2 regions of the Cellulomonas sp. P2_F12 genome follow, and region 1 is predicted to be linked to the other one. Evidence: predicted binding sites of a transcription regulator. Region 1 holds the regulator's gene; the other holds the start of a gene.
What was found. The regulator LexA, encoded in region 1, represses DNA repair genes until DNA is damaged. The targets are predictions, from matches to a motif close to TCGAACANNTGTTCGA.
Positions count from the first base shown of each region.

Region 2: AC1DWH_RS08615 (HNH endonuclease signature motif containing protein) is a predicted target of LexA. The motif match lies at 3,650-3,665, and genes of this name have one in related genera.

Region 1 covers NZ_JBFUEV010000003.1:432,049-439,836, reverse strand. Annotated here, with positions in the region: gene AC1DWH_RS10155 (S9 family peptidase) at 1-1,469, opposite strand, end outside; gene nrdR (transcriptional regulator NrdR) at 1,535-2,053, opposite strand; gene AC1DWH_RS10145 (LysM peptidoglycan-binding domain-containing protein) at 2,481-2,888, opposite strand; gene lexA (transcriptional repressor LexA) at 3,187-3,939, shown strand; gene AC1DWH_RS10135 (L-lactate dehydrogenase) at 3,979-4,980, opposite strand; gene AC1DWH_RS10130 (ATP-dependent DNA helicase) at 4,990-7,062, opposite strand; gene hflX (GTPase HflX) at 7,092-7,788, opposite strand, start outside.
Region 2 covers NZ_JBFUEV010000003.1:122,532-130,319, forward strand. Annotated here, with positions in the region: gene pdxR (MocR-like pyridoxine biosynthesis transcription factor PdxR) at 1-1,132, shown strand, start outside; gene AC1DWH_RS08595 (ArsR/SmtB family transcription factor) at 1,217-1,567, shown strand; gene AC1DWH_RS08600 (SRPBCC family protein) at 1,560-2,003, shown strand; gene AC1DWH_RS08605 (DUF998 domain-containing protein) at 1,984-2,550, opposite strand; gene AC1DWH_RS08610 (glycoside hydrolase family 16 protein) at 2,598-3,374, shown strand; gene AC1DWH_RS08615 (HNH endonuclease signature motif containing protein) at 3,700-5,226, shown strand; gene AC1DWH_RS08620 (alpha/beta fold hydrolase) at 5,276-6,088, shown strand; gene AC1DWH_RS08625 (PP2C family protein-serine/threonine phosphatase) at 6,069-7,211, shown strand; gene AC1DWH_RS08630 (hypothetical protein) at 7,307-7,788, opposite strand, start outside.

The sequences.
Region 1 (7,788 bases):
CCGCCCTGGATGGCCAGGCCGTGGGACCGCCCGTACCCGGACGACCCCCGCGGGTTGCCGTAGACGACCGCGTACCCCGCCTCGGCGAACACCTGCACCTCGTCGAACAGACCGTGCGTGTACTGCGCGAACGGGCCGCCATGGATCATGAGGATCGTCGGGTGCGGCCCGGCGCCGAACCGCTCGGGGTCGGGCGTCACGAGCCATCCGTGCACCTCGTAGCCGTCCGGCCCGGTCGCCAGCAGCTCCGCAGGCACCCGCGCCCGACCAGTGGCCTGCAGCGGGCCCGAGAGCTCCGTGCGCACGTCGACGGCTCCCGTGCCGAGGTCGACGGCCAGCACCTCGCCCGAGGACGTCGGCGACGCGGCGACCACCACGGCGCGCGCGGCACCCGCGGCCACCGCCGCGCCGGTCACGACGGACGTGCCGCCGACGAGCGTGGTCGGCGTCCCGTCGGGCGCGATGCGGACGAGGTGCTGGGCGCCACGGCGCTCCACCCCGACGACCGGCTCGCCGTCGACCTCGACCAGGACGCCCGTGAGCTGGTCGGCCTCGAGGTCGGTGAGCCGCTCGGGCACACCGGCCCCGCCCGTGGAACCGTTGAGCGGGAGGCGGAACAGCCCCACCTGCGACGCCACGAAGTCACGTCCCGACGTGCCGAGGTCGCCGGCGAGCAGCCAGAGCGTGCTCCCGTCGCGCGACGGCAGGACGGCCTCGACTCCGAGCGTGCTGCCCGCGTCGGCATCCGTGAGAGGCACCGGCGGCGCCGGGTCGCCGTCGGGCGACGCCTCGATCAGCACCGCGTCGCTGCGCAGGTCGGACTCGCGCGACTCGTGCCGCGCGGAGACACCGACCAGCGCCGTGCCGTCGGGCAGCCACCGGGGGCCGGACACCGCGACCTCCCCCGCGGTCAGCGCCACCGGATCCGGCAGCGTCGCCGGACGCTCGCCGTCCACCGGCACGTCGACGACGAACACGTGCTGCGGCCGGTCCCGGACGAACCCGATGCCGTCGGCCCGGTACTTCAGCTCGGTGATGTGCCGCGGACCCTCCGACCCGGGCTTGCCGTCGGGCTCGTAACGACCCGGCTCCGGGACCCGGGCCACGTAGGCGATCCGCGTGCCGTCGGGCGAGAACCGGGGCTCCGCGGCACCCAGCGGGGCGTCCGTCAGCTGCACGGGCTCGCCCCCGGCGGACTCGACGACGAACACCTGAGGCTTGCCGTCGCGCTCCGACCGCAGGAACGTCACCCAGCGCCCGTCGGGCGAGACGTCCGGTGCGGTGTCGCGGAAGCCGCGGGTCAGCGCGCGGGGCGCCTGGTCGCCGACGAGGTCGACCGACCACAGGTGGCCGGTGTACTCGTCGGTGGCGAGGTCGGGCCGGACGACCGACACGATCGCGCGGCTGCCGTCCGGCAGGACGGCAGGGGCGCCGGGGACGTGGAGGAGCTCGAGGTCAGCAGGAAGCACCGGACGAACCTACGTGCTGCCACCGACAGAAATCGAACCGACGGATCGAACTGACCCGGTCGCCTTCAGCTGGTCCGTGCGTCCTGGGAGTCCTCGGAGTCCACGGATCCGTCGGCGAGCTCGCCGTCGTCGGCGCCCTCGCGCTCGGCACGAAGGACCGTGATCGCGGCCTCGAAGTCCTCCAGCGAGTCGAACGCCTGATAGACGCTGGCGAACCGCAGGTAGGCGACCTCGTCGAGCTCGCGCAGCGGTCCGAGGATCGCCGTCCCGATCTCGTAGGCGTCGATCTCGGCCGAGCCGGCGCTGCGCAGCGTCTCCTCGACCTTCTGCGCGAGCAGCGCGAGGTCGTCCTCGCTGACGGGACGCCCCTGGCACGCCTTGCGCACACCGCCGGCGATCTTCTCGCGGCTGAACGGCTCGGTGGCGCCGGAGCGCTTGACGACGGAGAGGCTCGCGGTCTCGACGGTGGTGAAGCGGCGGTTGCAGTGCGGGCACTGGCGTCGCCGCCGGATGGTCGACCCGTCGTCCGAGGTCCGCGAGTCGATGACCCGCGAGTCCGGGTGACGGCAGAACGGACAGTGCACCGTGATCCCCTTCGAGCTGGCGCGCCGGGGTCGGACGTCGACCGGCGGCGGTGGCGTCGTGGACGCCCCCGTGACGCTAGGCCACGCTCTGCGGCGGTGCAAGGTCGTCGGCGGCGACACGCACCGCGATCCTCGCACGCACTCCCGGTGGCGGCGGGCACGTCCCGCTCAGCCAGGAACGCACGAGGGCGGCCATCCATGGATGACCGCCCTCGCGGGGACGCCCCCGTCCCTGGTCACGGGCCGACTCGCCTCGGCGCCGCGCTGTACAGCGGGTCCGTGCCGGAGCTCGCGCCCCGTCGTCCCGCACCTCGGGCAAGCCCCCCAGCTCGCCTAGTGAGGTAAGGCTAACCTAGCCGAGCGATCGGGACCCAGCAACCACGCGCGCGGATCTCGCCGGCACGGCAGGCGTCCCAGGCACCAGTGCTCAACCGGCAGGAACCACGATCACCTGGCCGGCCATCAGGCCGGCGTCCGGAAGCTCGTTCAGGCGCACGAGGTCGAACACGACGTCGCGCACGTCGTCCGACGGGCCCGCCACCGTCTCGGCGATCTGCCAGAGCGTCTCCCCCGGCGCGACCGTGTGCCGGACGACCTCCTGCGCGCCGACCGGTCCGTCGGCGGCCGCCCGGCCGCCGATGAGCGTCACGACCGCGACGAGGAGCACGGCGAGGACCCACAGGACGGCCCGGCCGCGTGCAGTCAGCCGGAGGTGCGCCGCGGACCGGCCGGCATCGGCAGTGCGGGCGCTCGGGGCGCCCGCCGTGCTGCGGGTGCTGCGGGTGCTCGACGTCGCGATCCTCGGCATCGCGGGTCCCATCACCATCGCGCTCATCGCGTCTCTCGTTCCTGCTCGGCCCGGGGGTCCCGGGGTACCGCTGATCGTCGAACGCCTGTTCGTCGAACGTCTGTACGATGTCTACCAGCATCCACCGACACTGTCGAGACACGATCGAACAGATGTTTGATCTTCCGTCCCGACATCCCTAGGCTGGCGATGCAGCACAAGCGGACCACGAGCCACTGACACGACCGCCGGGCAGCCCCCGTCGCCGCAGGTCAGGGCACGCGGGACGCCGGCTGGAGCAGGCGGAGAAGGCCGCGAGGCGGCCGCCGGACGGAGGAGGAGCGCAGTGACGGACTCACGGGACACGTCCCAGCCCGAGAAGGACCTGGCGACGATCCACGCGCTGCCCGACGGCGCGCCGGGCCCGGACGGCCTCACGGCCCGCCAGCGGCTCGTGCTCGACACGATCCGGACGTCGGTGGAGTCCCGCGGCTACCCGCCGAGCATGCGCGAGATCGGGGAGGCCGTCGGCCTGACCAGCCCGTCGAGCGTGAAGCACCAGCTCACGGCACTCGAGCGCAAGGGGTACCTGCGCCGCGACCCCAACCGCCCGCGCGCCATCGAGGTCGTGCACGCGGACGACTCGCGGGGCGTCGGCACGTGGACCGCGCCGGACGGCAGCCGGTCCAGCTTCCCCGACACGGGCGACGGCGAGCGCATGCCGGCACCGTCCTACGTCCCGGTCGTCGGCCGGATCGCGGCGGGCGGCCCCATCCTCGCGGAGCAGGTCGTCGAGGACGTGTTCCCGCTGCCCCGCCAGCTGGTCGGGGACGGAGACCTGTTCCTGCTCAAGGTCAGCGGCGACTCGATGATCGACGCGGCGATCTGCGACGGCGACTGGGTCGTGGTCCGCCGTCAGCCGGTGGCGGAGAACGGCGAGATCGTCGCGGCGATGATCGACGGCGAGGCCACGGTCAAGACCCTCAAGCGCATCGACGGCCACGTCTGGCTGATGCCGCACAACCCGGCGTACTCGCCGATCCCGGGCGACGAGTCCACGGTGCTCGGCCGCGTCGTCAGCGTGCTGCGCAGCCTCTGACGTCCCGCCGGCGCCGGACCACGGTCCGGCGCCGGCGGCTCAGAACCCGAACCGCCGCGCCACCGCGCGCACCGCGTCGGCGGAGGTCCGCAGCCCCGCCAGCTCGTCGTCCGACAGCGGCACCGGCAGCTGCTTGCCCACGCCGTGCGCACCGATGATCGTCGGCACGGACAGGCAGACGTCGCTGATCCCGTAGTAGTCGTCGAGCAGCGACGACACGGGCAGCACCCGCCCCTCGTCCTTGAGCACGGCCTCGATGATCCGCGAGCCGGCCAGGGCGACCGCGTAGTTGGTCGCACCCTTGCCCTCGATGATCCGGTACGCCGAGCCGACCACCTCGTTGGCGATCTCCTCGCGGACCTCGGGGGTGAATGCGAGGCTCCCGTCCGGGCCCGACCACTCGAGCAGCGGGACCGACCCGATGGTCGCCGAGCCCCACAGGGGCCGCTCCGTGTCGCCGTGCTCCCCCGCGATGTACGCGTGCACGTTCTGCACGGCCACGCCGGTGTACTGCGAGATGAGGTAGCGCAGTCGGGACGAGTCCAGGACCGTGCCCGAGCCGAACAGCTGCGTGCTCGGCAGGCCGGAGATCTGCAGGGCGGCGTAGGTGACGACGTCGACCGGGTTGGTCACCATCACGTACACCGCGTCCGGCGCGACCTCCACCAGCGACGGGAGCACGGCGCGGACCAGGCCGATCGTCGCCTCGGCCAGCTCGAGCCGCGACTGCCCGGGCTTCTGCTTGGCACCCGCCGTGAACATCACGATGTCGGCGTCGGCGCACACGGCGATGTCGTCGGACCCCACCACCTCGGCCATCGGCATGAACTGGATGCCGTGCCCGAGGTCGAGCGCCTCGGCCTGGACCTTCGCCGCGTTGATGTCGTAGAGGGCGACCGAGCGGGCGGCGCCCCGCATGAGCGCCGCGTACGCCATCGTCGACCCGACGGCACCTGCCCCCACGATCGCGAGCTTCGAGGTCCGACGGGGCGTGCGGAACGGGGTCAGGCCCACGTCCTCCATGTCCAGGCTCTCGGTCATCCCTCGAGGTTATCCGGAGGTCGCGAGCCGACGCAGGGCCGAGACTGCGACGGCACGGTCGGTGGTCCGCCAGAACGCAGGCAGCGACCGCGTGAGGAAGCTGCCGTAGCCGGCGGTCGCGAGCCGCGGGTCGAGGACGGCGACGACCCCGCGGTCCTCGCTGGTCCGGATCAGCCGGCCGGCACCCTGGGCCAGCAGCAGCGCGGCGTGGGTCGCCGACACGGCGAGGAAGCCGTTGCCGCCCGCCGCCTCGATCGCGTCGGACCGGGCCGAGCTCACGGGGTCGTCGGGCCGCGGGAACGGGATGCGGTCGATGATGACCAGCCGGCACGTCGCACCGGGCACGTCGACGCCCTGCCACAGCGACAGGGTGCCGAACAGGCACGTGGGCTCGTCGGCGATGAACTGCGACACGAGCGTGGGCAGCTGGTCGTCGCCCTGCACGAGGATCGGGACGTCGAGGCGCTCGCGCATGGCGGCCGCGGCGGCGTTCGCGGCGCGTCGCGAGGAGAACAGGCCGAGCGTCCGGCCGCCGGCCGCGGTCACCAGCTCGGCGATCTCGTCCAGCTGCGCCTCCGTGGCCGGCTCGCGGCCGGGCTTCGGCAGGTGCCGCGCCAGGTAGAGGATCCCCTGCTTCGGGTAGTCGAACGGGCTGCCGACGTCGAGCCCGTGCCACGGCGCGCCCTTCGGCGGCGCGGCCGGCCCACCATCCAGGGACGTGGGGCCGACGGGCTCGGCGTCGGGACGCACCTCGAGGCCGACCGCGCGCGCGATCGGGTCGAACGAGCCGCCCAGCTCCAGCGTCGCGGACGTGAGGACGCCCGACCGGCCGGCCAGCAGGTGCGTGCGGATGAGCCCGTTGACGGCCAGGGGCGCCGCGAACAACCGGGTCTGCACGCCGCCGCGGCGGTCCTCGCTGCGGGAGCACCACAGGACCGTGTGCCGGTTGTCGTCGGGGTCGGCGGCCATCCGGTCGGCGACCTCGTGCAGGGCGAGCATGGTCGCCTGTGCCATCTTGCGGCCGCCTTCGGGTGGCGCGTTGGGCCCGGTCTCCGGCTTGAGCACGCTGAGCAGGGTGCGGGAGGCGTCGCGCACGCCGGCCACGGCATCGCGGGCCGCGGGCGGCAGCCCGTCCCGGAACCGGGCCTCGGGCAGCCCCACGAGCACGGTGGCCAGGGCCTGGCTCGCGGAGTCGAGGTCCGTCGTCGGGACGCCGCCGTGCCGACGGGCCAGCCGCGCCGCGTGCTCGATGGTGCCCACCGACAGCTCGGAGGTCGCCTGGGCCGTCACGCGGTCGGTGAGCTCGTGCGCCTCGTCGACGACCAGGACCTGGTGCTCGGGCAGCACGCCGGGCGACCCCGACGCGGCGATGCCGAGCATCGCGTGGTTGGTGACGACGACGTCCGCCTCGCGCGACGCCGCCTTGGCCTTCTCGGGGAAGCACTCCGCGAGCATCGGGCACTTGCTGCCCAGGCACTCGAGCGAGGTCACGGAGACCTGTCGCCACGCCCGGTCGGTCACGCCCGGCACCAGGTCGTCGCGGTCCCCAGTACCGGTCTCCTCCGCCCACTCGCGCAGCCGCAGCACCTGCTCGCCCAGGCTCTCCGACGGGCCGGTCGCCCCCGTGCGCGCCGGCGCCGGGTGCTCGGCCGCGCCCGCGTGCTCGCCGAGGTCGAACAGGGTGCCCGCGTCGTCCTCGGGGTAGCCGCCGGCGACCTTGTGCACGCAGAGGTAGTTGTGCCAGCCCTTGAGCAGCGCGATCGACGGCGTGCGGGGCAGGTGCGGCTCGAGGGCCTTGGCGACGAGCGGCAGGTCCCGCGTGATGATCTGCCGCTGCAGCGCGAGGGTGGCCGTGGAGACCACGACGTGCTCGTTCTCGAGGACCGCGTGCCGCAACGCCGGCACCAGGTACCCGAGCGACTTGCCGGTGCCCGTCCCCGCCTGCACGAGCAGGTGCTCGCCCTTGTCGATGGTCTCCGCGACGGCCAGGGCCATCTGGTGCTGACCGTCGCGACGGACGCCGCCGAGGGCCTGGACCGCGACGTCGAGCAGGTTCTCGACGGAGGGGTCGGCGTCGGGCACCGCGTCAGCCTAGTGGTGGCCGGCGACGCTCACGGACGGGGCAGGGCGGCCGACTCGAGCTCGGCGGCGAGCCCGGCGTCGACGCGCGCCCGGATCGCCGTGCCGTCGGCCGTGTGCTCCTCGATCTGGATGTCGCCGTGCTCGTGCACGCGGCTGATCAGGTCGCCGCGGTGGTACGGGACGACGAGGTCGACCGCGACGCCGGGCCGCGGGAGCTGGTCGGCGACCAGGGCCTGCAGCTGGTCGATGCCCTCGCCGGTGTGCGCGGAGACGACGATCGAGTGCACCTCGCGCGAGCGCAGCCGGGCGATCGCCTCGGGGGTGGCCAGGTCCGCCTTGTTGAGCACGATGATCTCGGGCACGTCCATGGCGCCCGGGATGTCGGCGAAGACGTGCCGGACGGCCGCGATCTGCCCCTCGGGGTCCGGGTGGGACGCGTCGACGACGTGCAGGATCAGGTCCGCGTCGGCGACCTCCTCCAGCGTGGAGCGGAACGCCTCGACCAGCTGGTGCGGCAGCGCCCGGACGAAACCGACCGTGTCCGCGAGCGTGTAGATGCGTCCGTCGACCGTCTCGGCCCGGCGGACCGTGGGGTCCAGCGTGGCGAACAGCGCGTTCTCGACGAGCACGCCGGCGTGCGTGAGCCGGTTGAGCAGCGAGGACTTGCCCGCGTTGGTGTAGCCGGCGATGGCGACCGACGGGATCGCGTGCTTCTTGCGCGACGCG
Region 2 (7,788 bases), 310 kb from region 1:
CGGCACCGTCCGGACCGACGGCGCCGTGTCGTCCGCCGTCCCGCCCGTCGTGTGGCAGGTGGACCTGCGGCCCGGGATCCCCGACCTCGACTCGTTCCCTCGCGCGGACTGGGGGCGCTGTCTGCGGGAGGCGCTGCGCGACGCCCCCAACGCGATGCTCGGGTACGCCGGACCCGAGGGCGTCCCCGAGCTGCGCGAGGTGCTCGCCGCCTACCTCTCCCGGGTCCGCAACGCCCGCGCGCGCCCGTCGGAGCTCGTGGTCACCGCGGGCTTCGCGCAGGGCCTGCAGGTCGTGCTGCGGGCGTTGATGGCGCGCGGCCTGACGACGCTCGCCGTCGAGGATCCCGGCGATCGTGACTCGTCCGCGCTCGCGGCGGAGCTCGGGCTCGTGGTCGTCGCGGTGCCGGTCGACGACGACGGGATCGACGTGGACGCCCTCGCCGCGACGTCGGCCGGCGCCGTCCTGGTGACGCCGGCGCACCAGTCGCCCACCGGGGTGCTGCTCAGCCCGTCGCGCCGCCGGCAGCTGGTGGAGTGGGCGCGCGAGCGCGGGGCCACGGTGCTCGAGGACGACTACGACGCCGAGTTCCGGTACGGCGACGAGCCGGTCGGCGCCTTGCAGGGCCTCGCGCCCGACCGCGTCGTGCTGCTGGGCTCGGTGAGCAAGTCGTTGGCACCGGCGCTCCGGTTGGGGTGGGCGCTGTGCCCGCCCGGCCTCGCCTCCGAGGTCGCTGTCCTGCGGGAGCGCGCCGACCGGGGATCGCCCGTGCTCGACCAGCTGGCCCTCGCGCTGCTCGTGCGATCCGGGCGGTACGACCGTCATCTGCGGCGCATGCGAGCGCGCTACGCCGCGCGGCGGACTGAGCTCGTCGACGCGCTGCAGCGCAACGCGCCCGGCATCGAGGTCGCCGGCCTGGCGGCGGGGTTCCACCTCGTCGTCACGCTCGGCGGCAGGCGGGACGAGCAGGCGATCGTCGACGAGGCAGCGAAGCGGTCGGTCGGCCTGCATGCGATGGCGCAGTACCGGGCCGTGTCGTCCGGCGAGTGCGCGCAGCTGGTGCTCGGGTTCGGGAGCGTGCGGTCGTCCGCCGTCGGCGACGGCATCGCGCGGATCGCGGACCTGCTGCGCTGAGCGCGATCGATCGCGGCGCAGGGGTTGACCGCCGCGATTCGTCGTCGTACGTTGAAGGCGTCGCTTAATTAAGGAGTTGCTCACATGCCGGCACGGGACAGCCTCAGCGTGGTGTTCGCCGCGCTCGCGGACCCGACCCGGCGGGCGATCCTCACGCAGCTCTCGCAGGGGCCGACGACCGCCGGTGAGGTGGCCGCCCCGTTCGCCATGAGCCGGTCCGCCGTCTCGCAGCACCTGCGGGTGCTCGAGGAGGCGGGACTCATCGAGCGCACGGTCACGGCCCAGTGGCGCACCTGTGCGCTGCGCACGGAGCCCCTGGACGAGGTCGCCACCTGGGTCGACGGACACCGCCGGCACTGGGAGGAGCGCTTCGACCTGCTGGACGAGCGACTGCGACACATCCGACAGACCCGAGAAGAGGCAGACCATGATTGAGACGGACCAGAAGGCCTTCACCATCACGCGCATCTTCGACGCCCCGCGCGCCGCGATCTGGCAGGCGTGGACGGACCCCGCCGAGGCCGCGCACTGGTGGCACCCGCGCGGCCTGGTGACCCCCCGCGACTCGGTCGAGATCGACGTGCGCCCGGGCGGCAGCTACCGGTACACGATGATCGCGCCCGACGGCAGCGAGTACCCGACCGCCGGCACGTACCGCGAGGTGGTCGAGCCCGAGCGGCTCGTCTTCACCTGGGCCTCCCCGGGCGACCCCGACGCGCTCGCGCCGGTGATCACCGTGACGCTCGAGGACCTCGGGGCACGCACCCGCATGATCTTCCACGTCGACGGCGTCGGCGGGCAGCCCGGCGACGGGGACGTCTACGACGGGTGGGACTCGGCGTTCGACGTGCTCAGCGACCAGCTCGTCTGAGCGCCAGCACCACGACGAGAGGCCACAGCGCCTCTGCACCGGCGACGGCGCGTTCGGTCAGCCCGACCGCGCCGCCGCCGGCCTGCAGCTCGACGACGAACACCCCGAGCAGTCCGACCAGCACCGCGGAGGCTCCGACGGCGACGGCCGGCCCCAGGATGCCGGTCGCCCCGCGGCGCCTGGCGACCGCCGGCCAGAGCGCGAGGGCGCCGAACCCGATGCCCGCGGCGATGCCGTGGGCCGTCGGGTAGGCGTCGACGGGGAGTGCTGCGACGGCGAGCGTGGCGGCACCGCCCAGCGCGTGCAGCAGCCGGGCGGTGCGGGGAACAGGTCGCAGCCCGGCCGCGGTCACCATGTGCGCGACGCCGGTGATCGCCAGCCCCGCGGTCATGACCCAGGGGTCGGTCGCGGTCGACGCCGCCAGCGCGCTGATGGTCTCCTGCACCGGGTCGAACGACGGCTGCAGCGCCGCCGCCAGGGTCCAGCCGCCGACCATGGCGACGGGGGCGGCGATCGCGGACGCGAGGGCCCAGCGGGGGACGTCCATGGTCTCTGGGGCTGCCTTCTGCTCGGGGCTGTCGGAGACTGGGGTTCGTGACCGACCACCCCGACGGACTGGTCTTCGAGGACGACTTCGACGCTCCCGACCTCGATCCTGCCGTGTGGCTGCCGCACTACCTGCCGGCGTGGAGCTCTCGTGAGCTGACCGCCGCGTCGTACGAGCTGCGCGGCTCCTGCCTGCGCCTGTACATCCCGCCCGCGCAGGACCTTTGGTGTGCGGGCGACCACCTGCCGCCGACCCGTGTGTCCGGCATCCAGTCCGGGAACTGGTCCGGCCCCGTGGGCGGCACCCGCGGGCAGCAGCCGTACCGCGACGGGCTCGTCGTGCGCGAGGCGCAGGAGCCGTTCGCGGGCTGGACGCCGAGCGGTGGGCTCGTCGAGCTCCGCGCGCGAGCCGTGCTGTCACCCCGGTCGATGGCCGCGTTCTGGCTGGTCGGGCTCGAGGACTCGCCCGAGCGGAGCGGCGAGATCTGCGTGATGGAGGTGTTCGGCGACGCACTGCGGCCTGGGTCCGCCGAGGTCGGCGTGGGCCTGCACCCGTTCCGCGACCCCGCGCTCGTCGAGGACTGGGCCGCCGCGCGGCTGCCGCTCGACGTCGCGGCGTTCCACACCTACGCCGTCGACTGGAGCCCCGAGCGGGCCGAGTTCCTGGTCGACGGCGTCCTGGTGCGCAGCTGCGCGCGACCGCCCACGTACCCGATGCAGATGATGCTGGCGGTGTTCGACTTCCCGGAGCGGTCCGTGGGCGACGACGCCGACCTGGTGCCCGAGCTGGTCGTCGACAGCCTGCGGGGGTACGCCCGCGCTTGACCAGCGCCGCGGCTGCCCGGGGTTCGGGTCCGCGGTCAGGCGTGCGTGGACCTGTGGCGTCACCGCCTCACCGCCTCATTGCGTCGCCCCGTCGCCGCGTCACCCCCCGCGCCCCCTTGTCCTCGTCACGGCGTCACGGCGTCACGGCGTCACGGCGTCACGGGGTCACAGCGCCACGGCGTCACGTCGTCGCGCACCGCGAGCCGCCCACAGCCCGCGCGGCGAGCTGCCCATCCACAGCATCGCCCTTGGTCGCAGCCGATGTCAGTGGACATTCGTACACTTGTACGAGCGGTGAAGGCCATCGGCGAAGGAGGTAGCGGACATGACGGCTGTGCTCGAACCCGGCACGTCCGAGCTCGACGTCCCGTGGCCGTTCTGGGCCGACGCCGTGGCGTGGGAACCCTGCCCGTCGCACGAACCGCCCGACTGGTCCGAGCCCTACGTCCCCGACCCGCTGCCCGAGTTCACCTACCGCGTAGTGGACCCGTTCGTCGACGGGCCCGCGTACCCGAGCGACGCCGTGCGTATGTTGCCGTCGTTCCCGGTGGCCGGGCCCCGGCTCTCGGTGTCGGCGCTCGCGGGAACCCTCGAGTCGGTCGACCCCGCCGACCTGCCGGGTGCACACCTGGTCAACGCGATCATGGGCTGGGAGCAGACGATCGCCGCCGCGCAGGCGAGGCAGGCGGCGTTCGTGCGCGAGCTTGCCGCGCGGAGCGGTCCGGACGTCCTGCGGATCACCGGTGACGAGCTGGCCAGTGCCCTGGTGTGCACTCGGCAGGCAGCCGAGCGACTGGTCGTGCGGGCGCAGTCGGCCGCTGACTTCCCGTCGCTCTCCGATGCCTGGTCCGCCGGGCTGATCGGTACCCGCAAGGTCGACGTGATCCTCGACGAGGTCGCGGTGGCCGATCGCGCGTCGGCCGACGGCGTGGTGGTGAACGCGGTGGCCGCAGCCGACGGGATGACCGCGCCGCAGCTCGCCCGGCACGTGCGGGCGGCCGTGATCGGCGCGGACGACGAGGCGGCCCGGCGTCGCGCCGCCCGGGGGCGCGACGACCGGCGCGTCGAGCTGACGCCCGCGCTCGACTCGATGGCGTGGATCGGGGCGTACCTGCCGGCCGACCAGGCGCTCGCGGCGTTCACCACGGTGGACGCGCTCGCGGGCACCACACGCGTCGACGGCGACGAGCGCACCGCGGACCAGCGGCGGGCCGACGCGTTCGCGGACATCTTCCTGGGCATCCTCGACCGCCAGTCGACGCCCGACGGTCGGCCGCTCCCGACGCGGGGCGGCCGGCGCGTGTCGGTGCAGCTGACCGTCGCGGCGACCACGCTCCTCGGGCTCGACGACGATCCGGGCTACCTCGGCTCGTTCGGTCCCATCCCCGCGTCGATGGCGCGTGAGATCGCGCAGGACGGCACGTGGCGCCGGGTGCTGACCGACCCCGCGGGTCAGGTGTGCGAGGTCGGATCCGCGACCTATCGGCCGGGCGCCGACCTCACGCGCCTGGTCCAGGTGCGCGACCAGACCTGCACCTTCCCGGGCTGCCGGCAGCCTGCCGTGCGTTGCGATCTCGACCACCGCGAGCCCTACGACCACAGCCGGCCCGGTGACGGCCAGACCTGCGAGGCGAACCTGCACTGCCTGTGCCGGCACCACCACCAGGCCAAGACGGAGGGCCGCTGGAAGGTCACCTACGACCGGTCCTCCGGCATCTCCACGTGGACCAGCCCGCTCGGTCTCACGCGCGATCGACATCCACAGCCCGTCCTCGCGGCGGCGTCGTCCCAGCGCCACCGACCGCCGCTCCCTCCGCCACCGCCCCGCGACTGGGGCGACCCACCGTTCTGACGGCTCGTCGACGGCTCGATCGCGGCCCGCAGCGGCCTACTCTCGACCCATGGCCGTGCTCACCAGGAACAACGTCGTGCTCTCGGGCGTCCCGGGTGCGCCGGCGTTGGTGTTCGCGCACGGGTTCGGCTGCGACCAGAGCATGTGGCGGTTCGTCGCGCCCGCGTTCGAGGCAACGCACCGGGTGGTGCTGTTCGACCACGTGGGCGCGGGCGGCTCGGACCTCTCCGCGTACGACCCCGAGCGGTACGCCTCGCTCGACGGCTACGCGGACGACGTGGTGCAGCTCCTGGCCGAGCTCGACCTCGGACCGGCCGTGTTCGTCGGCCACTCCGTCAGCGCGATGATCGGCGCCCTCGCCTCGGTCCGGCGCCCGGAGCTCTTCGACCGGCTGGTGCTCGTGGGTCCCAGCCCGCGCTACGTCGACGACGACGGCTACCGGGGCGGTTTCACGGCCGTGGAGATCGACGAGCTGCTCGAGACCATGGACGACAACTACCTCGGCTGGTCTGCGTTCATCGCGCCGGTGATCATGGGCAACTCGGACCGGCCCGAGCTGGGCGACGAGCTGACCAACTCGTTCTGCCGCACGGACCCGGCGATCGCCAAGCGGTTCGCGCGGACCACGTTCCTGTCCGACAACCGCGCGGACCTGGCCTCGGTGACGACCCCGGCGCTGGTCCTGCAGTGCCGCGAGGACGTCATCGCGCCGCCGGCGGTCGGGCGCTACGTGCACGAGCACCTCGCGGACAGCGAGCTGGTCCTCCTCGACGCCGTCGGGCACTGCCCCAACCTCAGCGCGCCCGACCAGGTCGTCGCCGCGATCACCACCTACCTCGCCCATGCCGCCGTCCGGACGTAGCCACGCCTGGGACGTCGCACCCGTCGCCCTGCTGCGGCTCGACGGCGACGGCCTGATCGTCGACGCCAACCGGATGTTCCTCGACCTGGTCGGTCGCGAGGCGGGGACCCTCTTGGGCGCGACCCGGCTCAGCGAGCTGCTGTCGGTGGGCGGCCGGATCTACTGGGAGACCCACCTGTCCCCACTGCTGCACATGCAGGGTCGGATCGACGAGGTCGCGGTCGAGCTCCGCGGTCCGGGCGGGCGGGTGCCCGTCCTGATGTCGGCCTGCGTCTGGACCTCCGACGATGGCGCGACCCGCGGAGTGGACGTCGCGATGTCCCGCGCGACGGAGCGGTCCCGCTACGAGCGGGAGCTGCTCGCGGCCCGGGCAGCCGCCGACAGCGCCGCAGCGCAGGAGGCCCTGGTCGCCCACGAGCTGCAGCTCGCGCTGCTCACCACCGACCTGCCGACGGGGAGCCGGTTCTCGGTGACCTCGGAGTACCGGCCCGGTGTGCAGGCGCTCGAGGTCGGCGGCGACTGGTACGACGCGTTCGTGCTCGACGACGACGTGCTCGCGGTGGTCGTCGGCGACGTCGTCGGTCGTGGGCTGCGGGCCGCCACCGCGATGGGCCAGCTGCGCAGCGCGGTCCGTGCCATCGCCGGTCCCGGCGTCGGGCCCGCCGCGCTGCTCTCCCGGCTCGACCGCTTCGTCGAGCAGGCCGGCGTCGGGTTCATGGCGACGATCGCGTACGCCGAGGTCGAGCTGGGCACCGGCCGCGTCCGGTACGCGTGCGCCGGCCATCTGCCGCCGTTGCGGCTCTCGGCAACGGGCGCGCACGAGTTCCTCTGGGAGGGCCGCTCGACACCTCTCGGCATCGGCAGCCAACGGGTCGAGGCCGAGATCAGCCTCGACCCGCACGACCTGCTCGTGCTGTACACGGACGGCCTGGTCGAGCGGCGCGACCGCCCCCTGGGCGCGGGTCTCGACGTGCTCGCCGAGGCCGCGGCCACCCTCCTCGAGCCGTCGGGCTCGGTGACCTCGCTGGTCACGGACCTGCTGGCGCACGCGGGCGGGGAGCGCGACGACGTGTGCGTGCTGGTGGCCTCGTGGGCGGGTGCCGGCCGCACGCCGACGGCGTGATCCTCCCTGTCGTGGGAGTTGACGCCACGTAGTGTGGCTCTTCGGACTTCTGGTGGGGTGGCTCGCCCACGGCTGATCCCTGTTCGCGTTGCGATCTAGCCTTGCGACGCGTTCGGATCAGCGCCCCCCTCGTACACGTAGACGTCGATGTGGTCGCCCTTGAGCACCAATCGCGTGAGACTGTCGGTCCCCATGATGTCTGCGATGGTGTCGAGGCCGTTGAGGGAACACCCCTCGGCGGCGCGCCCCCCGTCGCTGATCGGTTGGCCGGCGACAGCCACAAGCAGGCAGGTCATGCCGTAGCGAGACTCTCCGCTCCAGACGTTGATGTCCCAGGGGTCGGGGCCGTAGAAGTCCTCGTAGCGCTTCAGCTCTCCGGGACTGATCCCTAGAGCGTCGAGTTTGCCCCCCGGATCGTGCGGCTGATCGGCGGCGGCACCGTCCGACTTCAGTGCGAGCATGTGATCCGGTGCGGGCACGTAGGACCCACCTCCCTGCCCACTACGGACCGGTGGCGTCTCCTCGGTCGCAGTCTCGGCCGGGATGGGAGTGGACTGATCAGCAAGCAGCTGCACCA